One region of the Vibrio chaetopteri genome, then DNA from elsewhere that is predicted to be linked to it. Evidence: predicted binding sites of a transcription regulator. Region 1 holds the regulator's gene; each other region holds the start of a gene.
The links. The regulator CRP, encoded in region 1, controls carbon source genes, mostly activating them, when cyclic AMP is high. The targets are predictions, from matches to a motif close to TGTGANNNNNNTCACA.

Region 1 (7,791 bases):
GCAGGGATCTCGCTTGATGTGATCAAACACTTTGCTGGCAAATTGCCACTGCTTGGTGTCTGCTTAGGTCATCAGGCGATAGCACAGGTGTTTGGTGGCGAAGTCGTGCGTGCAAGGCAGGTGATGCATGGTAAGACGTCACCGATTCGGCATACCAACCAGAGTGTGTTCACTGGACTTAATAATCCTCTTACTGTGACGCGCTATCACTCGCTTATTGTGGCTCGCGACAGTCTACCTGACTGCTTTGAAGTAACCGCCTGGACCGAGCTTGAGAATGGCGAGTTTGACGAAATCATGGGGTATCGTCATAAGATCCTCAACATTCACGCTGTTCAATTCCACCCAGAATCTATCAAAACTGAGCAAGGGCATGAGCTTTTGCGTAACTTCCTGTTGCAGAAATAGTCGATCTAGATCACTCTTTTTGTTTTCTTATCCCTCATAAGTTTAGCTTATGGATTTGCAAATTTATTCGCTTTTACTGATGTAAAGCGAGTGAACACCTTACCTGAGCAGTTTCTTCGCCCCTTCGTCAAAAAACACTTCATTCAAATTCATTTATGATGCATAAATACTCATAAGGCGATATTGAATCCGGCGCAAAGTGCGCTTAAAAAGGTTTTTTCACTATTGCTATGGTTAAATAAATGTAAATACAATGCTGCATCTGTGGAAAGTCGATAGAAAATGTTCTGTCGACAATGGAAAGAGAAGGTTCCCCTAAAACCGTCTCGTTAAAGGCCAGTCTCTTTTCGTCCACACGCAGTAATAAGAAGGAATGTGTTATGACAACGGAAAAAGCGGTAACTCGTGAGTGGTTCGATGAGGTAATGGTGCCTTGTTATAACCCTATGGAGATGATTCCAGTTAAGGGTGAGGGTGCACGTGTTTGGGATCAGCAAGGTAACGAGTATATCGACTTTGCTGGTGGTATCGCGGTGAGCTGTTTAGGCCATTGCCACCCTGCGATGGTGAATGCGGTTACAGAGCAAGCCAACAAAATTTGGCACTTAAGTAATGTAATGACCAATGAGCCTGCACTGCGCCTTGCGAAAAAACTGACTGAAGTGAGCTTTGCTGAGCGCGTGTTCTTTGCCAACTCGGGTGCAGAAGCGAACGAAGCAGCGCTTAAGCTTGCGCGTCGCTGGGCAGCGGATGTACATGGCACTGAAAAGTCAGAAATCATCGCGTTTAACCAAGGCTTCCACGGCCGTACTTTCTTTACCGTGACAGTGGGTGGTCAAGCGGCCTACTCCGATGGTTTTGGTCCTAAGCCAGGTGACGTGACACACATTCCTTATAACGATATCGCGGCGCTCGAAGCGCAAATGTCTGAGAAAACCTGTGCGGTGATGATGGAGCCACTACAAGGTGAGGGCGGTATCGTTTCTCCGCAACCTGAATTCGTTCAAGCCGTTCGTGAGCTTTGTGATAAGTACAATGCGCTACTTATCTTTGATGAAGTACAAACAGGTAACGGCCGTACCGGTAACTTTTACGCTTACCAAGGTCTTGGTATCACGCCTGATATTCTGAGCACGGCTAAATCTCTGGGCGGCGGCTTCCCTATCGGAGCCATGCTAACCACAGAAAAACTGGCCGCTCACATGAAGGTGGGAACCCATGGTTCAACCTATGGCGGTAACCCGCTCGCGTGTGCGGTAGCAGAGGCGGTTGTTGATGTAGTTTCTCGCAAGGACGTACTAGAAGGCGTTGCTGAGCGTGAGGCTTGGTTCCGTGAAGGTCTTGAGAAAATCAACGCGAAATATGACCTATTTAGTGAAATTCGTGGCAAAGGCTTGCTACTTGGCGCTGCGCTTAACGAAGAGTGGCAAGGCCGAGCTCGTGACGTATTAGTTGCTGCAGGCCAACAAGGTTTGATGGTGCTGGTTGCCGGTGCCAACGTGGTGCGCTTCACACCATCACTGGTTATCACTCAACAAGAAGTTGAAGAAGGATTAGCTAAACTAGACAAAGCCATTGGTACGCTAGTTTAAGCAGACAGCCGATAAGTCGGCTTTTAGATACTCTCTCGGATTTGGATGTTCCGAGAGAGTTCGCGTCAGGAGGGATTATTGATGCTTGTTGTTCGTCCTATCACTATGTCTGACTACGATGCGCTGCATACTTGCGCGGTAGAATCAGGCCACGGTTTCACTTCTCTTCCCGTTAATGAAGAGCTTCTGACAAACCGAATTACCCACTCTGAATACAGCTTTGCTAAACATGATGTCACGGCGCCTACCGACGAAGGTTATTTGATGGTTGGCTTTGACACCGAAACCGGCGAAGTCGCAGGGACAACGGGTATTGAAGGTGCGATTGGTTGGGATGTTCCTTTCTACTCTTATCACATAAGTACCGTGGTGCACTCATCGCCAAAGCTGAACGTCAACAACGTGGTGAAGCTTTTGACCTTTGGCAACAATTACACTGGCTGTAGTGAAATCTGTACCTTGTTCTTGCGTCCGGAGTTTCGAGGTGGTCTAAATGGACGCCTAATGTCGAAATGTCGCTTCTTGATGATGGCAGAGCACCCAGAGCGCTTTTCTAAAACCATCTTTGCAGAAATGCGCGGCGTGTCGGATGCAGAAGGTAACTCACCGTTTTGGCAGTGGTTACAAGAGCACTTCTTCTCGATCGATTTCACGATGGCAGATTATCTAACAGGTATAGGTAAAAAAGGCTTTATTGCCGACCTAATGCCAAAGCTACCTATTTACATCAATCTGCTGAGTAAAGAAGCGCAAGCGGTTATCGGTCAAGTGCATGAAAATACGCGTCCTGCATTAAAACTACTTGAGAAAGAAGGTTTTACTTGTCGGAACTATGTCGACATCTTCGATGCAGGTCCAACGGTTGAATGCGATCTTCGTAATATCCAAGCGGTACGAGATTCATTTCGCGCTAAGGTGTCGGTCTCTGAGCACACCAGTTCACAGGACTACCTGATTGCTAATACTTCTTTTGAGCACTTCCGTGCGACGGCGGCTAAAGCGGCGTTTGACGCCGAGTCTGGCACCGTATTGTTGTCTCCTGAGGCGGCGGATGCACTGAATGTTGCTGATGGCGACATGGTTCGTATGCTGGCTCAATAAGCGACGTTACTCGCCTCCACAAGCAATAAGATGGCCGCTCACAGCGGCCACATTTAAAAGACCAAAGGAACTTCACTATGTCTCAACAAACTCAATGGATCTCGGGCAACTGGGTAGCGGGTCTCGGTGACGCGTTTCAGTCACTGTCACCATACGACAATAATATTATCTGGGAAGGTCAATCCGCGACGCCAGAGCAAGTAGATCAGGCAGTATCTTCCGCTCGCAAGGCGTTTGTTGAGTGGAAAAAAAGACCGTTTGCGGAACGTGAGGCTATTGTGCTGGCGTTTGCCGACAAGGTTAAAGAACGTAGTGAAGAGATTGCTATTGCGATTGCCAAAGAAACGGGCAAGCCGTTATGGGAAACCCGCACTGAAGCCGGCGCGATGGCCGGTAAAATTGCCATTTCGATACGTGCTTACCATCAACGCACTGGTGAGAACCAACGCGAAGCAGCTGGAAACCAAATCGTCCTCCGTCACAGGCCACTTGGTGTTATGGCAGTGTTTGGTCCTTATAACTTTCCGGGACACTTGCCAAATGGCCATATCGTGCCAGCGCTGTTGGCAGGGAACACAGTGGTCTTTAAACCCTCAGAGCAAACTCCACTAGTCGGCGAACTTGCAATGAAAATCTGGGAGGAAGTGGGACTGCCTGCCGGTGTTATTAACCTTGTTCAAGGTGGTAAAGAGACGGGTATCGCTCTTGCTGATTCGAAAGGCATTGATGGCGTGCTGTTTACTGGTAGCGCCAACACAGGGCATATCCTGCATCGTCAATTTGCTGGTCAGCCTGGCAAGATGCTGGCGCTCGAGATGGGCGGTAACAATCCGCTTGTCGTCAGTGAAGCGTTTGGTGATGTTGATGCGGCGGTGTACACCATTTTGCAATCGGCCTACATCAGTGCTGGACAGCGTTGTACCTGCGCACGACGCCTTTATGTGCCATTTGGTGAAAAAGGTGATCAACTAGTAGAAAGCCTAGTGTCTGCTATTAATAAGATCCGTATCGATGAGCCGTTTGCACAGCCTGCGCCATTTATGGGCCCGCAGATCTCAGAGCAGGCCGCTGACCATATTATTGCAGCGCAAGCTGAGTTGGTGAAGCTAGGCGGTAAGAGCCTAGTAGAAGCAAAACGCTTGAAAGCCGCCTTCGTGACGCCAGCACTGTTAGATGCCACTGATATCGATGAGCTTCCTGATGAAGAGTACTTTGGGCCGCTGCTACAACTGGTGCGCTACGAAACTCTTGAACAAGCGGTAGAGCTGTCCAACGATACCCGATTTGGTTTGTCGGCAGGGCTTATCTCAGAGCGTGATGAGGAGTGGCAATATTTCACAGACCACATTCGAGCAGGCATTGTAAACCGCAACCGTCAGCTTACAGGAGCCAGTGGTGATGCGCCGTTTGGCGGTCCGGGCGCGTCTGGCAACCTTCGTCCAAGTGCGTTTTATGCAGCAGATTACTGCGCTTACCCTATGGCATCAATGGAGGGCGATAACACCGTTCTTCCTGCGACTTTAAGCCCTGGCATCGAACTATAAGGAGCGTGCTATGACTGTTGACGCGCTATTTGGCCACTTGTGGCAAGACTATATCACTCGCCTGTGCCCATCGGCACATAAGGTGCACGACTTGCTTAGAGAAGATGAGTCGCTTATCAATGACCATATTGCGCTGCGAACCTTTAATGTCGCGCCACTGGGTATCGACACAATAGCTAAGCCGTTTCTAGATCTTGGTTACGAGGTCAGTGGCCATTACGACTTTGAAGCCAAAAAGCTGACTGCGATACACCTAGAACATAGCGATGCTTTGCTTCCTAAGGTGTTTATCAGCGAGTTGCGAGTAGAAGAGTGCTCTCAATCGCTTCAAGATATCGTGGCTAAGTTAGTGGCACAGGTGGACAGCGCCAAGCTTTCCTCTGCTGAGTTCTTATATGGTGGCCGTTTGTGGGACTTAAGCTATCAAGACTTACAAATGTTGGCACAAGAAAGTGAGTATGCCTCATGGCTTGCTGCTCACGGTTATGGCGCCAATCACTTCACGGTGAGCGTGAATCAGCTTGACTGCTTTGCCGAAGTAGTTGAGGTCAATCAGCACCTTCGTGATGCTGGGTTTGCGATTAATGAATCGGGCGGGGAAGTGAAAGGCTCACCAGAGGTGCTGCTAGAGCAATCCTCGACCATGGCAGACAAAGTGTCCGTGGCATTTACTGATGGTGATCAGTTGATTCCAGGTGGCTTCTATGAGTTTGCTAAACGTTACCAGCTAGCCGATGGCAGTTACTACCAAGGCTTTGTCGCGGCATCTGCGGACAAAATCTTTGAGAGTACGCATCAGTAACGATAAACCCTACAGCGCCGTCATTGCACTGGCCAGGCCTCTACGCAGAGATGACGGAGGAACAACAGCTCACGTCATTCCTGCGTAGGCAGGAATCTACTTGAGCTTGGGACGCGCTAAAAGAAGACCCCCTGCCTGCGTAGGGGTGACGACTATTTGGGGTTAGGGTGATATCTCAAGGCTCGTCATTCCTGCGCAGGGGTGACGATAAATTTGAAACAAAAAAAGCCACCCGAGGGTGGCTTTTTAAATCTTGTTACGTGCTCTTAGCGAGTACCGTAAACCACGATTGTCTTACCGTGGGCAGAAATTAGGTTCTGCTCTTCTAGCATCTTAAGAATACGACCTACTGTTTCGCGAGAACAACCAACGATTTGGCCAATCTCTTGACGAGTGATCTTGATTTGCATGCCGTCTGGATGAGTCATTGCATCAGGTTGTTTCGCTAGGTTAAGTAGCGTCTGTGCAATACGACCCGTTACGTCTAGGAATGCTAGGTCACCTACTTTTTGGCTAGTCACTTGTAGACGACTTGCCATCTGAGCAGATAAGCGCATTAGAATGTCTGGGTTAACTTGGATAAGCTGACGGAACTTCTTGAATGAGATTTCCGCAACTTCACAAGGTGATTTTGCTCGTACCCATGCCGTACGTTCTTGGTCCTCTTCGAACAAGCCAAGTTCACCGATGAAGTCACCTTGGTTTAGGTAAGACAAGATCATCTCTTTGCCTTCTTCATCTTTAATCAGTACCGCTACAGAGCCTTTGACGATGTAGTAAAGCGTTTCTGCTTTCTCGCCCGCATGAATAAGCGTGCTCTTTGATGGGTACTTGTGAATGTGGCAGTGTGAAAGGAACCACTCTAACGTTGGGTCGGTTTGAGGTTTACCTAGAACCATATATCTTACTTCCTCTGCAGGGTATGCTTGCTGCTTTCCATATTTGTTAGCAAGCCCGTTGGTTAAGACCTACTAGCATAAAAGCACTTTGAAGATGGCGCAAGCGATCTTCTATTTCCTAGAAATAGTATCCTTTTTTGCGCCGCTTTTCTTGATTTTAATCGTGTCAAAAGCGTATTTATCTATACAAAACTGTGCACATGATCACGATACAAAAAACAGGCTGATTTGGCTCACATTTCCTAACCTATTTTTCCCGTTTCTATAAGTTGCTGAAGTATTGGTCTGACGATTAGCTCCATCGCAAAACTCATCTTACCGCCCGGCACTACGATGGTGTTGTGACGTGACATGAACGAACCATCAATCATCGCTAGTAAGTACGGGAAGTCGACATTCTTGATACCACGTAAGCGAATCACCACAAAACTCTCATCCAAACTCGGAATGCCTTTCGCATTGAGCGGGTTTGAAGTGTCCACGGTTGGGACGCGCTGGAAGTTAATGTGTGTGCGTGAAAATTGCGGTGTAATGTAGCTTAAGTAGTCGTCCATCGAGCGAACAATTGAGTCAGTAACCGCTTCTCGAGAGTGACCACGATCGCGGGTGTCTCGTACGAATTTTTGGATCCACTCGAGGTTAACGATAGGCACCATGCCGATAAGCAGGTCAACGTGCTGCGCAGCATTGACATCGCCATCTACAACGCCGCCGTGTAGGCCTTCATAAAACAGCACATCGCTATTCTCTGGCAGGTCTTGCCATGGAGTGAAGGTGCCTGGCATTTGATTATAAGGCACGGCCTCATCGAAGGTGTGTAGGTAGCGGCGGAACTGGCCAGTACCATTTTGCCCATAGTTGCGAAAAAACTCTTCAAGCGCAGGGAAGTCGTTCGCTTGGGGGCCAAAGTAGCTGATGTGTTTACCTTGATCTTTGGCTTTGCGGATCTCGATGTCCATCTCTGGGCGAGTAAAACGGTGAAAGCTATCACCTTCAATAAATGCAGGCTTGACGCTCATCATGTTGAACATCTTGCGAAATGCTTCTGACGTTGTGGTGGTTCCAGCTCCAGAGGAGCCCGTTACAGCAATGATCGGGTGTTTTGCTGACATGACACTTCCTGTGTATTTGTAATTGTCGTTATAAATTTGCTAACTCACATAAGGAGTTAGACCTTGTAGGCCAATTTCAGTTCAATAGCCTTTCAATATAGCAGCTACTTGCGCAGCTACCGAAAAATTACAGCGAGCGACGCGATTTAATGTCGACGGTTTCGTGCAGTTCAGAGAAAACGATGACGGCCTCACCGCTTTCGAGCTGGCTACGAACATGGCGAACTTTATCATCTAGCGATATTTCCGACTCACCATAGTCGGTGCCTTCGCGCAGCACGAACTCTTTAATAAGGTTATCTAGCGTGTCTGCGTCAATCTGTTGCCATGGGA
Region 2 (7,791 bases), 1.6 Mb from region 1:
ATTCTGATGGAACAACCTTTAGCTGGTAGTAAATTATATTGCGCGTATCTAAGAGTAACTCTCATTAGATATCGTCTAATTATAGACCAAACCTTACCGTATGTCGTGCTCTATTTTACAACGCAAAATTATAAATCGCGACGAATACGCTGCTGAACCACATCTACCAACAAGTCAGGCTGAAATTTAGAAATGAAACGATCGCACCCAACTTTCTCTACCATTGCATCGTTGAAGCTACCACTGAGAGAAGTATTTAAGGTGATAAACAGATCTTTCATACGCGGATCGCTTCTCACTTCATGTGTGAGTTTGTAGCCATCCATTTCTGGCATTTCGGCGTCGGTGATCATCATCAGAAGTTCGCTGCACACATCAATACCTTCATCACTCCACTGCTTGAGCAAGTTCAGTGCCATTAAACCATCAAAACACTCGATGATTTCCACACCAAGCTGAGCAAGCGTCGCTTTGACCTGATGACGAGCCGTTGATGAGTCATCAACAATCAATATTTTCTTACCAGCCAAGTGAGGCAATAGAGCGCGATCTAAGGTTTCTTCGGAAATGGCAATGTCGTAGTCGATGATCTCAGCCAAAACTTTTTCAACATCAATGATTTCAACCAGACTCACGCCATCCGCTTCTTCAACTTTAGTGATAGCGGTGAGGTAATTAGAACGTCCGACAGTGCGTGGCGGCGGTTGGATCTCAGTCCAAGCGGTATTAACGATATTCTTCACTTCACCGACTAGGAAGCCCTGAACGGTGCGATTGTATTCGGTGATAATAAGGTTTTGTACGGCTTCTTCCTGCAAGGTAGGAAAACCAATGGCACGACGCAGATCAATGACCGGCAGGGATTCACCACGAAGGGAGGCGACACCACGGATGCTGGGATGTGAACCAGGAAGCTGAGTTAAAGGAGGCAACTTAAGCACCTCTTTAACCTTAAAAACATTGATAGCAAAAGTCTGGCGACTGTTCAGCGTGAACATCAACAGCTCAAGTCTATTTTCACCCACCAATTGGGTACGCTGGTCAACAGAACTCAATACACTCGACATGAGGCTTCCTTGGCAAAAAACTATAACAATTTCTTATCTCATGTTATCGGCAGGGAGCACAAGAAGTTTACTGTCTGAACAAGCAAAAATATGACCGTCAGCAAAGAGTGTGAAAAGCGTTATCCTTCAATAACTTTCATTAACAACAGGCCATCATATAGGGCTTGTTTGACCAAGGCTGCACCTGGCATCGTCGCTTGCTTATAAAAGCGTGACTCGACCAATTTAAGATCTTCGGTATAAACCGGCAAACTTTGACTGGCAATACAGCGCTCGATCGCAGGATAAAGTATGTCTTTGGCTTGGTTGATGACGCCACCAATCAGTACCTTCTCTGGGTTGAACAGGTTAATCACAATCGCAATCGCACTGCCAAGGTGCTCGCCAAGCTTTTCAATCACATTGATAGCAAGAGCATCACCTTTTACTGCCGCTTCGCAAATCGCTTCTACCGATATCTCTTCGCATTCGGATAGTATCGATGCTTCACCTTTTGCCAGTCGCTGAGTGACTTCGTCGCGGATTGCCTGAGAGCTCGCGACCGTCTCAAGGCACCCAGTATTGCCACAATGACAATCCTTGCCTTGGCGATTGATCTGGATATGGCCTAGTTCGCCAATGTTACCGTGGCGCCCTTGCAATACTCGACCATCTAGGATGATACCCGCACCAAGACCATGGTGAATGGAAATCAGTACAGAGTTATCACAGTCCTGAGAATGCCCAAATAAGTTCTCAGCCAGGGCCCAAGCTCGGGTGTCGTTCGCCACAAAGACTGGCAATCCAGTTACTTTGAATATTTCTTCAGCAACATTAAGGTTCTTAACATTGTAATGAGGCATCTGCAGAACGATGCCCTTGTCAGAGTTCACTAACCCCGGAAGCGTAAGCGCGATGCTGGTGACACGATCGAGCTGCTCGCTGTAGCTTTCGAAAAAGTCTTCAATCTCATACAACAAACGAGCGAGCACGTCTTCTTGATCCATTTCATGAATTTCAATTTTGGTATCAATAAGAACATCGCCACCAAGCTCGTGCAGCGCAATAGATAGGTAACCACGACCTAGACGCATAGAGAGAAATTGCCAACCTTGATTATTGGTCTGTAAACCAACCGCAGGGCGGCCTCGGCTGGTTGCTTCTTGAACCGCCGTCTCATGAATTAGATGTGCTTGAATGAGTTCTCGCGTAATTTTTGTGATACTAGCAGGTGCTAAATCACTTAATTTAGATAGGTCGATACGCGAAATAGGCCCAAATTGGTCTATCAGTTTATACACACGACCAGCATTGATCTGCTTGATATGATCAATGTGCCCGGGTTGAGCCATGTACATTTTGAACTCCAAAAAACAACAACCTGTTAATTTTTTTACTTTGCGAAGTAATTGTGAAGCAGTTTATAAGATTGCCGTGACAAATATCACGCATATAGATGGATCTTTGGGGCACGTATCAAGTTACGCTCATAGGGTCTGTCACAGTTTGCGGTATAACTGTTCGATTATTAACCACCTGTTTTTAATGACTTGTTACGTTATATGGCACTTATTTAGCACCAATTAATAACTTGCGAATTTGTCAATACTCTAAGAGGTTAGCTGGCTTGGTGGGGTTGCCAGAGATCGGTATTGCTACTAAATAGTGCTTTGTGTCGTTTTGCAAAATTATAGCTTTCAACAAAACGGAAACCGGCGTCTAAACCAACTTGATAGTCGTGTAAAATGTCGTCGACATCACTAAGTAGCGACGATGTCTTAAGTGGCTGATCAGGCGCTATTTGCCAAATGAAACAATCATCCGGTGGAGTCTTTAAAAATTCACTGGTCAGCGAATACGTCTGATAGTGCACCATTAACATGTCGGCAAGTCCAGAATCAAAACGTTCTCCAAATAAGTGACTAAGGCGATAGATATCTCCAGCGCCAAACAGCCACCGTCCACCATTGATCAGCTTAAGGTGCTCAGCGTGCTTTAATGTGTCAGCCTTTGCCTGACGACTTTCAAAAAAAGAGCCCCAGTCATTTGACCACTGCTCGACTTTATCTTGCCATTGCAACTGCAAGTTGTTTAACGAATCTCTTAGCCAAGTGGGTGATTCTGTCGCGACGGGTTCATCCTCTACAAGCTTGGGTTCTTCGGTAACATACTGCTCGGTTCGAATAACGATAATACTCCGACACTCTTGTCGCCACGCTTGCTGAACAGGGATGGAAGCCGAGACTCCTCCATCAATAAACTCATTTCCTTGATGGGCAACGGTGCCTTCAAACAATGTAGGGATGGCGCTAGTGGCCATCAATACTTGATACCAATCCTCTTGCAGCATAGGCAGGTAATGATCTTTTAACGTATTCACGTCGGTGGTCGCCGCAAAAGCGCGCCGATGCCCCACTACTCGTCGCCCCATATCGATATCGAGTTTGTATGGATAATCACAAATCTTATCCAGCGCCCATTTAAGGTTGAGATATTGCTTGCGACGCATAAAGCGAAATAAATGAAAAAACTCAGGATCCGTAGTTAAATCTAGGATAAATGACTTACCAAGCTCAGCTTGACGGGAAAGGAATGCGCAAATGTTCAAGGCCCCTGCTGATGTGCCGTAAAACTCATCAAAGGGGTCGAAATTAGACAATAAAAAGGCGTCGAGCACACCTGATGTGAAGATGCCACGTTGACCTCCACCTTGTGCCACTAACGCCGTTTTCCCGTCTACATATTTACCAAATTGTTGATAGTCGATGACGGTGCGGGCATTGGTTACTAAGCCTGCGTTCGCCATATCGTTGTCTAAACTGACAAGATAGCGATAGCACCAAACGTAATAATCGTACTAAACGCAATAGTTGTGATTGTGAGTGCTAACTTTAAATCGTACTCCATAACCTCTCCTTTTGTAACATTTCAGTTACCATTGTGACACACATTTACAATCTTAAAATAACCACCTAAAAATTATGGCGTTATAGTCACACTATGATTAAAACTAGTAGAAGAAATGTGATTTGAAAAACAGATATTCTGTTTAGGAGTAAGAAATGCGTTCATACCCTACTACTGGAGCCACCAAAACACTGACTCGTGTGATTGCCATCACCACAGCGGTTTTTATTAGCGTTCACTGCAATGCAACCATCATAGTGACCCCATTTATTGGTTACTCTTTGGGTGGCGGAGCTGAGACCGCAGACGGTACCAACTATGATATTTCTCCTTCCGCAAATTTGGCATTGGCTATCGAATTCCCGTTTCGAAATGGAAGAATGGGTGCTTTTTATTCAAGACAAGACTCCTCTCTCGATAACCTAAACCTTGATACTACAATCCAATACCTTCAGTTTCAGAGCAGTGCCGAGTATCAAATCGGAGAAAGTACTCAGACTTATATCGGTGCAGGATTAGGCGCCTCTCATACGTCAGGCCAGTGGACGAAATCTCACACCGGCTTTGCCGCCAGCATTTTTGGTGGGGTTGAATATTACCTCACCAAGAATCTAGCAATCAACGGACAGCTCCGCTGGCAAGGTACTGTTGTAAGTAACGATTCCGTTTCCATCTGTAATCTTCCTACTGAAGATCAGAGCTGCTTCATTGCCTTTAATACGAATTGGATGAATCAGGTGCAAACGAATCTAGGTTTGAGTGTCAAATTTTGAAGAGCTACAATCATCGCTAGTAAGCCGTTGTAAAAAAGCCTGCTTGATAGACCATACCAAGCAGGCTTTTTGCAGCGATGAATCGTTACTTATGACGCTCTTTGAGCTTGTTCACTACATCATTCATCGATAAGCCTTGGTCTTGCAACAGCACCATCAAGTGATAGATAAGATCGGCAGATTCACAAACTAGTTCATCCTTGTCACCCGACGTTGCCGCAAGCGCGACTTCAACACCTTCTTCGCCCACTTTTTGCGATATACGTTTGGTGCCGCGGGCGTAGAGGCTCGCGGTATAAGAAGATTCCGGATCCGCATCTTTTCGAGCGGCAAGAAGTTGCTCAAGCTGATGAAGCCACACCATTTGCGACTCCTCTTGAGGATCGCCATCAAAGCACGTTGTTGTACCGGTGTGACACGTAGGACCGATTGGATCGACCTTAACAAGTAAGGTGTCATTGTCACAATCCAAAGAGATGTTCTTAAGCTGAAGGACATTTCCTGACGTTTCACCTTTAGTCCAAAGGCGAGATTTGGTACGTGAAAAGAAAGTGACTTGTTCGGTATCTAACGTTTTTTCAAGCGCGGCAGGGTTCATGTACCCCATCATCAATACTTGGCTAGATTGAAAGTCTTGGACGATCGCTGGAACCATACCGTCTACTTTTTCCCAGTCGATACGCTGTGTTAAATCGGCGGCTGTTTGGCTCATAATCTGATCTCCACACCTTGTTGTTTCAAATACTGCTTTAGCTCACCAATATTGATGATCTGCTTGTGGAATACCGATGCCGCGAGTGCGCCATCAACGTTAGTTTTCTGGTAGGCTTCGGCAAAGTGCTCCATAGCACCCGCACCACCTGATGCGATAAGCGGTACGTTACACACTTCGCGCACCATATTGAGCTGCTCAATATCGTAGCCATTGCGGACGCCATCTTGGTTCATCATATTCAGAACGATTTCACCTGCACCGCGCTTTTGCACTTCCTGCACCCAATCACGGGTTTCCCATTTGGTCGCTTTAGTGCGCGCTTCATCGCCCGTAAACTGGTAAACCTGATACTTACCCGTCTCTTTGTCAAAGTACGAGTCGATACCCACAACGATACACTGCACGCCAAACTTATCCGCCAGATCGGTGATAAGCTCAGGGTTGGCAAGCGCAGGTGAGTTGATAGACACTTTATCTGCACCAAACTCAAGAATGCGCGCCGCGTCTTCTGCTGATTTAATACCACCAGCAACGCAGAAAGGGATATCAATCACTTCTGCAACACGCGCGACCCAGCTTTTATCAACAACACGGCCATCACTGGATGCAGTGATGTCATAAAAGACCAGCTCATCAGCACCCTCTTCCGCATAGCGAGCGGCTAAAGGTACGATGTCACCAATGATCTCGTGGTTGCGAAATTGAACACCTTTAACCACTTGTCCATCACGGACATCCAAACAAGGAATTATTCGCTTTGCCAGCATTGGAATGCCTCCTCTGCGGTAAATTTACCATCCAATAATGCACGGCCAACAATCACGCCAGACACGCCAGTGCCTTTCAGCGCTTCAATATCCGCTAGACTGCCAATGCCACCCGATGATTGGAATTGAACCTGTGGGTATTGCTTACATAGGTCAACATACAGCTCAACATTGCTGCCTGCTAGCGTGCCATCTCGAGAAATATCCGTGCACAATACGTGCTTAAGACCCACTGTTAGGTAATCATCAATCAATGCTTCGATGGTGACGCCAGAGTCTTCTTGCCAACCAGAAATCGCTACTTTTCGAGTGCCGTTCTCATCGATATTAATATCCAGCGCAAGCACAATACGCTCAGCGCCGTATTTTTCCATCCAGCCTTTTACTAACTCAGGCTGCTTAACGGCCGTAGAGCCAACCACGACACGCTGTGCACCCGCTTCTAGCAGGTCTACTACATCTTGTTCACTGCGAACGCCGCCGCCAATTTGAATGTTAGCCGGCGTACCCGCGAGCAATTTAGCGATAAGATCGAGCTGGCGTGCCGTCGTATCTTTAGCCCCTGTCAGATCAACAAGGTGCAGCCAGTTTGCACCAGCTTGGTGGTACAAGTTGAACTGATCAACAGGATCCACTTTGTACTCGGTCACTTGACCATAGTCGCCTTGGTAAAGACGTACTACTTGTCCTTCAATAAAGTCTAATGCAGGAATAATCACGTTTCAATCCTTCTGCCCCACTACCTTGTGAGGCGATAATGTGTCTGTTCTATTTAGTGCCAAGCTCGAGCTTGGCAAAACGGCGGTTATACCAGTTCTAAGAAGTTCTGAATCAGCTTTGAACCCGCTTTCGAAGAGCGCTCCGGGTGGAACTGCACGCCATAGTAATTACCGCTTTGAATTGCTGCGCTAAACGGGTTCCCGTAGTCACACTCTGCAATTGTGTAGTCGCCCACTGGCATACCGAAGCTGTGTACAAAATAGAAGTACTCACCCTCTTCAATTCCGGCAAAAAGTGGATTGCCTGGAGCCGCTTTCACGGTATTCCAGCCCATATGAGGTAGTGGCAAATCACCCGTTTCTAAACGTCTTACTTCACCTTCACATAGACCTAGACACTCAACAAGCTCATCTGCCTTTTGGCCTTTCTCTTGAGAAAGCTTACCAAGTAGCTGCATCCCAAGACAGATCCCAAGCACGGGCTTTTCAACCTGTTTTACTAACTCGATGAGGTTCCGCTCTTCAAGGTTTTTCATTGCTTCACTAGCCGTGCCAACACCTGGTAGAAACAGTTTGTCTGCGGCTAAAACCACTTCTGGCTCTTTAGAGATAACCACTTGATAGCCAAGACGCTCAATCGCGAACTTCACCGAAGAAACGTTAGCGCAGCCTGTATCGATAATGACAACATTTTGGGTGGTCATTACAAGACTCCTTTACTGCTTGGTAGCTCATTGCCTTCCACTTTAATTGCTTGGCGAAGTGTGCGACCAAACGCTTTAAAGAGGCTTTCAATTATGTGGTGATCATTGTCACCAGAAGAAGATAGGTGCAGCGTACACGCTAGCGTATCTGTCAGTGAAC
Region 3 (7,791 bases), on a different replicon from region 1:
TTCTGCATGAAGCTCAGCGTGGATCGCATCGAATGCGGCTTGATGCAGTAGGCTCTCACCACCTGCTTCAATGAAGTCTAGGAACAGTTTCGCGCGCTCAGACTGTTTGTCTAGATGACGAGATTTGAACTCATCGAAAAGCAGCGGCAATACGTTCATCTTAAGCTCAGCCACTTCGGTGTAGTTCACCCAGTGTGACTCACGCGCTTTTTGTAGACGTACTTGGAACTCAGAACCACCAACGATTTGTTGTGCGTCTGCGCTCAATGCAAACTCCGCGACAGAGCTTACGTCGATATAAAGAATATTTAGCCAGCGACGTGAAGATGGGCTGTATGGGCTCGCGCCTTCTGGGTTCGCAGGGAAAAGCGAGTGAATTGGGTTAAGACCCACAAAGTCACCACCGCGTGCAGCGATATCAGCAACCAACTGTTTAAGGTCGCCAAAATCACCGATACCCCAGTTGTGCTGAGTACGAAGCGTGTAAAGCTGGATACTTGGACCCCAAAGCTTTTTGCCTTCGTCAAATGCGCTTTGCTTGTAACATGCACGAGGTGTGCGAATAAGTGTCATCTCGTAAGGCGCTTTGCGGCGCTTACGCTCTAGGTAAAGCTTGTGATAACCCCATGGAAGGTTGTTTGGTAACGCAAATACTAAAGGGCCACCCTCAGCACGTTCATCACGAACGATCTGAGATTGAAGATAGCCTTCAAGTACTTCTCCTTGCTCGGTCTCTAGACGCCAGCTGAAATCGCTTTCTCTCGCGCTCACACCTAAATGAAGTTCTACTTCTACTGCATCACCGTCTTTAACAACCAGTACTGGATCCAGCACTTCTTTCTTGTGCTTTTTCTCGGCAGATTTTAGTAGTGATTCATCATTTGTCGTGTCGTAGCCTAAAGACGCAAGCAGACGAAGAATGGTTTCGTCCTCAACTTTGGCTTCATCGCCCCACGCACTTACGTAGCTGTCGGCTATTCTTGCCATCTCAGCAACTTGTTTTAATGCTGTTTGTTCTGTCATCGCTCTCTCCGAAGGACTTCTCTTAACCTTCAAATCGGTAGGGTTATTATTAATTCAAGTAAAAACCAAGGTACCTCTATCCCTTGAGGAACTGAGGTACCTTGGTTAAATTTGTTAGCGTGAAACTGATTCAAGCTTCCAAATGTTATTCACGTAATCGCGAATCGAACGGTCTGAGCTGAACTTGCCAACTAGCGCCGTGTTTAGAATCGCTTTCTTCGCCCAACCCGCTTGGTCACGGTATTGCGCGTCCATGTCTTCATGTGCCTTCACGTAAGATGCGAAGTCAGCAAGACATAAGTACGGGTCACCACCATCTAGTAGGCTGTCGTATGTTGCACGTAGTAGACCTGGTTGACCTGGAGTAAACTCTTCACCTAGCAGTAGATCTAGAGATGCCTTCAGTAGTGGATCAGCGTTGTAGAAGTCGTATGGGTTGTAACCTGCCGCTTGCGTGCGTTTCACACCATCAACCTCTAGACCGAAGATGTAGATGTTCTCGTCACCGACTTCTTCACGGATCTCAACGTTAGCACCGTCCATCGTACCGATAGTTAGTGCGCCGTTAAGCGCCATCTTCATGTTACCTGTACCTGATGCTTCTTTACCTGCCATAGAGATTTGCTGAGAAACGTCAGCAGCTGGAATCAACATTTCAGCCATACTTACACGGTAGTCAGGAATGAATACCACTTTCAGCTTACCGCCTAGGCGTGGGTCGTTGTTTACTTTCTCAGCAACCTTGTTAATCGCAAAGATGATCTCTTTCGCTAGGTGGTAACCCGGTGCAGCTTTAGAGCCGAAGAATACAACGCGTGGCGTCATATCAAATGTTGGGTCATTCAATAAACGGTGGTACAGAGACAACACGTGTAGCAAATCAAGCTGCTGGCGCTTGTACTCGTGTAGGCGCTTGATCATCACATCAAAGATAGCATTCGTATCTAGCTCGATACCCATGTTCGCTTTAACCCAGTCAGCTAGACGCTGTTTGTTCTGCTTCTTAACAGCCATGTAGTCTTTCTGGAACTTAGCGTCATCAGCGAATTTCGCGATACCTTCCAGCTGCTCAAGCTTAGCTGGCCACTCAGAACCAATCTTCTCAGTGATAAGAGCCGATAGACCTGGGTTACAGAACTTCAACCAACGACGTGGTGTCACACCGTTCGTTACATTATGTAGACGAGTTGGGTACATCTCGTGGAATTCAGGGAACAGATCTGTTTTCACTAGCTGAGAGTGAAGTGCTGCTACACCGTTCACTGCGTATGAACCGATAACACATAGGTTAGCCATACGAACCATGCGGTGGAAACCTTCTTGGATGATAGAAAGCTTCGCTTGTTTCTCACCATCACCAGGCCACATTGCACGTACTTCTTGTAGGAAGCGGTGGTTGATTTCAAAGATGATTTCCATGTGACGTGGAAGTAGACGCTGGATTAGCGACTCAGACCAAGTCTCTAGTGCTTCTGGAAGTAGAGTGTGGTTTGTGTATGCGAAAGTCTTAGAAGAAATCGCCCACGCCTCATCCCAGCTCAAACCTTTCTCATCTAGAAGGATGCGCATGAGTTCAGGGATAGCAATGGTTGGGTGCGTATCGTTAAGCTGAATGGTTTCTTGCTTAGGAAGATCCGCTAGCGTGTAACCTGCTGCTTCGTGACGACGTAGGATGTCACGTACAGACGCCGCTGAGTGGAAGTACTGCTGCATTAGACGCAGAGTCTTACCTTTCTCGTGGTTATCGTTCGGGTATAGAACCTTAGTGATGTTACCCGCATCGATTAGCGCGTGCTGTGCTTCGAAGTAATCACCGTTGTTGAAGCTCTCTAGAGAGAATGGAGCAATTGCCTGACATTCCCAAAGACGCAGTGGGTAAACTGTATCTGACTCGTAACCAACAATTGGAAGATCCCAAGGCATTGCTTTTACAGACATACCAGGAACCCATTGACGTACTTCTTTGCCATCAACGTTTACAACTTCAACGTGACCAAAGAAACCAATCTCTTGTGCAAGCTCTGGACGAGCGACTTCCCACGGGTAGCCTTCAACAGCACGCCATGCATCAGGCGCTTCTTTTTGACGACCATCTTCGAATGACTGCTTGAATAGACCGTATTCGTAGTGAAGACCGTAGCCTACAGTTGGGAATTCTTGAGCTGCACATGAATCCATGAAACATGCTGCTAGACGACCTAGACCACCGTTACCAAGTGATGGGTCACGCTCTTCTTCTAGAAGGTCAGTTAGGTTGTGACCTAGTTCAGCCATTGCATCTGTAACTTGCTCGTACAGACCCATGCTGATTAGGTTGTTACCTGTTAGACGACCGATTAGGAATTCTAGAGATAGGTAGTTAACACTTTTCGCGCCCTTGATGCGCTCGTCCGCTTCAGTTTCAAGCAGGTCAAAAGTCGTTAGCTCAGCAAGCGCACGACCCATTGCTAGATACCACTGACGTTCTGTCGCAGTTTCTACTGTCGTTGCATACGTTGCTGATAGGTGTTTTTTAACACTTTCTTGGAAAGAAGCTTTATCAAATTTTTTCTGTTGCGCAGGTTTCATTACGAAATCTCACTTTCAAGTTTTATCCATCTGTCACATATCGTGCATGGTGACGTATCCATAAACATCCTCCTAAGTCCGACTCCCTGGAGGATGAGTGAGGAGGGCGTAGAGGGCGTACTCCCCTCCACTTAGTGATCGATCTCCCATTCCGCTCTCTGATTCGGTTTTTTCTGGTGATTGCGATCACGCCAAGCTCAGTTTTTAATCTAGCCACGAACTAAGAAAGAAATACTATCCGGCGGATAACTAATTACAAAAATTGTTGTGAAGATCACAGTTACTCGCAAAAAAGAATCAAAATTTCCCAAAATTTTGTATACATGGCAGACCAATCCCCCCTTCCACACCAAGGGTATAGTGACAAAGATCACAAATACGAGGCGTAGTCGAGGGATTGGCCATACAATAATCAAAACCGAGCGCTTGATCAAAAACTGTATAACCTACTGTTTTATATCTTCGAGCTGGCTCAACAAAGCTGTGGTAAACACGCCCTCCACCCCAAGGGCATTGAAAATAATAATCGTAGGAAATAACTCATGTGGATTCCTTCAAAGTTGACTCGACCTGGCCGCTTACACAATGCCATTGTTCGTCCTCGAGTTTTAGACCTGCTTGCACAGGCGCCTTTCTATAAACTGGTATTATTTCGCTCGCCAGCCGGTTACGGCAAAACCACCATGGCCGCTCAATGGCTATCGGACAAACCTCATGTAGGTTGGTACAGCATTGATGAAAGTGATAACGACCCATTTCGCTTCGTCAACTACCTGCTGCAAGCCATCAACAAAGCCACCAGCAACAGTTGCCCAAATGCGCAAAAGTTGGCAGAGCGCCGACAGTTTTCTTCTTTGCATTCCCTGTTTAGCGAGGTGTTCGCTGAACTAACCAGCTACCACCATGAGTGTTATATCGTTCTGGATGACTACCACCTCATCAGCGATGAAGACATCCATGAAGCAATGCGCTTTTTCCTAAAGCACATGCCAGACAACATTACTTTGGTCGTCACCAGCCGAGGTAACCCACCACTGGGTACAGCGAACCTGCGCGTTCGCGATCTCATGATTGAAATTGGTAACGAGTTGCTTGCCTTCGATACTGAAGAAACCACGCGATTCTTTAGCCAGCGCCTTGCCAGTGAGATCGATAACGAAACCGCGAATACGCTTCGCACCTATGTGGAAGGCTGGCCATCGGCACTGCAGCTTTTCGCCCTTCAAGCACAACATCAAAAGCGCACACTGGCCCAATCGGTAGAGACTATCTCTCAGTTTAATCACGCACACCTTTGGGACTACCTTGTTGAAGAAGTGTTTGATCTACTTGATAAAGAAACCCGCCATTTCTTAATGCAGTGCTCGGTGCTTGATCACTTCAATGACAACTTAGTCACCGCACTGACCAAACGTGACGATGCACTCAGTATGATCGAGTCACTCAACCGCTTTGGTCTGTTCATCTATCCATTAGAGGGAGAGAACAACTGGTTTAGGTTCCATAACCTATTTGCTGAGTTCTTATCGCACGAACGTAAAGCACGAATTCCACAGCAAGAGCACGACTTACACCTAGCCGCGGCTAACGCTTGGCTAGAACAGAAAGTCCCTCACCAAGCACTACGCCACGCGCGCCTTGCTAACAACGCAGATTTGGTGGCGAGTATCTTGCTGGAGTTTGGCTGGAAGATGTTTAACCACGGTGAATTAACCACCCTGGAAGATGCCATTGGTGTGTTAAGTGCTGATCAGCTTTACAGTCAGCCGAAGCTATGTGTATTGCAAGCTTGGTTGGCACAGAGCCAACACCGATACAATGAAGTGGGCGAGCTGATTGCCAAAGCCGGTGAAGAAATGGCCGCGCGCAAAGTCAATTTGAGCAAAAAAGAAGAAGGCGAATTCCACGCGCTTCGTGCTCAGGTGGCAATCAACCAAAACTCACCAGACCAAGCCATCGAGCTGGCTGAACTCGCACTGAGCGAGCTCGACCATTCGGAATATCGCAGTCGTATTGTCGCTACCTCAGTCGTTGGTGAGGTGAACCACGTGATTGGTAATCTCAGCCGCGCACTGTCGATGATGCAGCAGACTGAAAAGCTGGCGCGTCAATATCACGTGTATCATCAAGCCTTGTGGGCGCAGCTACAACAAAGTGAAATCTTGATCGCTCAAGGTTATGTACAAGCCGCGTTCGAGATCCAAGAAAGCGCCTTTAAACTCATTGAAGAGCAGCAACTGCACCAAGTCCCACTGCACGAGTTTCTATTGCGCGTTCGTGCACAAGTGCTTTGGTGTTGGAATCGCCTTGATGAGGCCGAAGAGTGTGCTTACAAGGGCATTGACGTACTGGGTAACATCGACCCAAGTAAACATCTGCACAGCTACTCCATGATTGCGCGTATTGCTATCGGTCGTGGTGAGCTAGACAAAGCCTCGAAGGTGATTGAGCAAATTCAACACCTCATCAAACAATCTACCTATCACGTTGATTGGACGGCGAATGCTTCATTGTCATTACTGCTGTACTGGCAAGCACGAAACGACATGGAATCGATTGAACAGTGGCTAGAAACCGCTACTCGTCCAGACGAAGCATGCAATCACTTCTCTCAGTTGCAGTGGCGCAATATTGCCCGTGCGCAGATTCAGTTGGGACAGTATGATCAAGCGCAAAGCACGCTGAACTTCCTAGAGCAAGAAGCGAGTAAGCATCAATTGGTGACCGATCGCAATCGTAACCTGATTGTCGAAGCGATCCTCAATGTGCACAGCAAGAATGAAGACCAGGCCAAACAACTTCTGAAAGAAGCGTTAGTACTGACTAACCAAACAGGCATGATTGGCAACTTCCTGATTGATGGCGCAACCATTGGGCACTTGCTGGCCAATCTAGTGTCGAAGTCCGATCTTGGCGATCTTGAGCGTCACCGTGCTCAACTGCTAATGAAAGACATCAACACCACTCAGCGTAGCCGCTCAGTGCACTTTAACGAAGAGTTTGTTGAGAAGCTGGTCAACCACCCGAACATCCCTGAGTTAGTACGCACTAGCCCACTGACCCAGCGTGAATGGCAGGTTCTAGGGTTGATTTACTCTGGATTCAGCAACGAGCAAATTGCTCAAGAGTTGGATGTTGCAGGCACAACGATTAAAACCCACATTCGTAACCTGTACCAAAAGCTCAACATTGCTAACCGTAAAGAGGCGATCAGCACCGCCGAGAACTTGTTGCAGTTGATGGGTTACTAGTTCAAGATTATCAACCAAAAACAAAGCCCGAAAGTCTCAGACGCTCGGGCTTTTCACTTATCAAACTTACCTAACTCAAAACCCAACTAACTTGCACGTCGAGTACACTGAGTGTGTTCACCCGTCACTTCTTTGAGTGTCATGGTGGTCGCCGACAGCTCAAGCACTTCGGTAGTCAGTTGTTGATACTCTCGTAGTGCCTCTGCCAATGGCTCAGATAGCTCATTACCGTTGGCGTTGGCTGTCGCCATGCTAAGCACCTCAAAGTGCTCGGTCAGTGTTGTCCCGTCAAGTTGCCATGAGCCCCCTGTAACCAGTTCAACCTTAACCGCTCCCTTGCCTGTCGTCACAGGATAATTTAGGAACACCCGACCACTAAACTCACCATTCTCTCCATATGCGACATGCACCTTGGATTTGATGTCCGTTAGCTTGTATTCGCACTGCCACGCTCCGGCGATGTTCTGTGACGTAATAGCAAGCGACTGCTTAGCCTCGCTTTCTGGCTGACTGCAACCTATTACCGTCAGCGCGGCGATAGCCGCGACGATCACTCTTTTCATACTACATCCTTATACTGGACTGATTGTCACTATAATTGTAGTTAATCCATTGTTTATTGGCTGATTTGCTTCAAGGCTTTTAGGCTGGCATCACAATTAAACCGAGCGGTTCGAGCAACTGGGCTTGCTGCCAATCACAGATCTTTACACCGGTTAAATCGATGCGCCTTGGATCGAGTCCCTCTAGATCCACATGGCATAGATCGGCACCTTGGAGGCGACATTGATCCCAGCAATCAGGCGAAAATACGCCGCGACTTAAATCGGAACCTTTCAGCGACGCACCTTGCAAATTTGCGCCAATCCAACGATTCTCAAACAAATCACATTTCTCAATGACTTGACGCTCAAAATTGGTGTAAGACAAGTTACAACCAGTAATGAAC

Region 2: the regulator CRP is predicted to act here: its motif matches at 2,480-2,495, upstream of mlc (sugar metabolism global transcriptional regulator Mlc).
Region 3: the regulator CRP is predicted to act here: its motif matches at 3,767-3,782, upstream of PG915_RS19085 (glycogen/starch/alpha-glucan phosphorylase).

The regions. Positions count from the first base shown of each region.
Region 1 covers NZ_CP115920.1:527,574-535,364, forward strand. The annotation lists gene PG915_RS02380 (aminodeoxychorismate/anthranilate synthase component II) at 1-408, shown strand, start outside; gene PG915_RS02385 (aspartate aminotransferase family protein) at 789-2,000, shown strand; gene astA (arginine N-succinyltransferase) at 2,082-3,101, shown strand; gene astD (succinylglutamate-semialdehyde dehydrogenase) at 3,179-4,645, shown strand; gene PG915_RS02400 (DUF1338 domain-containing protein) at 4,656-5,447, shown strand; gene crp (cAMP-activated global transcriptional regulator CRP) at 5,714-6,346, opposite strand; gene PG915_RS02410 (phosphoribulokinase) at 6,589-7,458, opposite strand; gene PG915_RS02415 (YheU family protein) at 7,586-7,791, opposite strand, start outside.
Region 2 covers NZ_CP115920.1:2,458,668-2,466,458, forward strand. The annotation lists gene PG915_RS11075 (chemotaxis protein CheV) at 129-1,067, opposite strand; gene mlc (sugar metabolism global transcriptional regulator Mlc) at 1,187-2,404, opposite strand; gene PG915_RS11085 (patatin-like phospholipase family protein) at 2,665-3,852, opposite strand; gene PG915_RS11090 (YnhF family membrane protein) at 3,861-3,953, opposite strand; gene PG915_RS11095 (outer membrane protein) at 4,109-4,726, shown strand; gene hisIE (bifunctional phosphoribosyl-AMP cyclohydrolase/phosphoribosyl-ATP diphosphatase HisIE) at 4,812-5,438, opposite strand; gene hisF (imidazole glycerol phosphate synthase subunit HisF) at 5,435-6,208, opposite strand; gene hisA (1-(5-phosphoribosyl)-5-[(5-phosphoribosylamino)methylideneamino]imidazole-4-carboxamide isomerase) at 6,190-6,927, opposite strand; gene hisH (imidazole glycerol phosphate synthase subunit HisH) at 7,014-7,631, opposite strand; gene hisB (bifunctional histidinol-phosphatase/imidazoleglycerol-phosphate dehydratase HisB) at 7,631-7,791, opposite strand, start outside.
Region 3 covers NZ_CP115921.1:678,361-686,151, forward strand. The annotation lists gene malQ (4-alpha-glucanotransferase) at 1-1,023, opposite strand, end outside; gene PG915_RS19085 (glycogen/starch/alpha-glucan phosphorylase) at 1,138-3,591, opposite strand; gene malT (HTH-type transcriptional regulator MalT) at 4,134-6,842, shown strand; gene PG915_RS19095 (hypothetical protein) at 6,929-7,405, opposite strand; gene PG915_RS19100 (Qnr family pentapeptide repeat protein) at 7,485-7,791, opposite strand, start outside.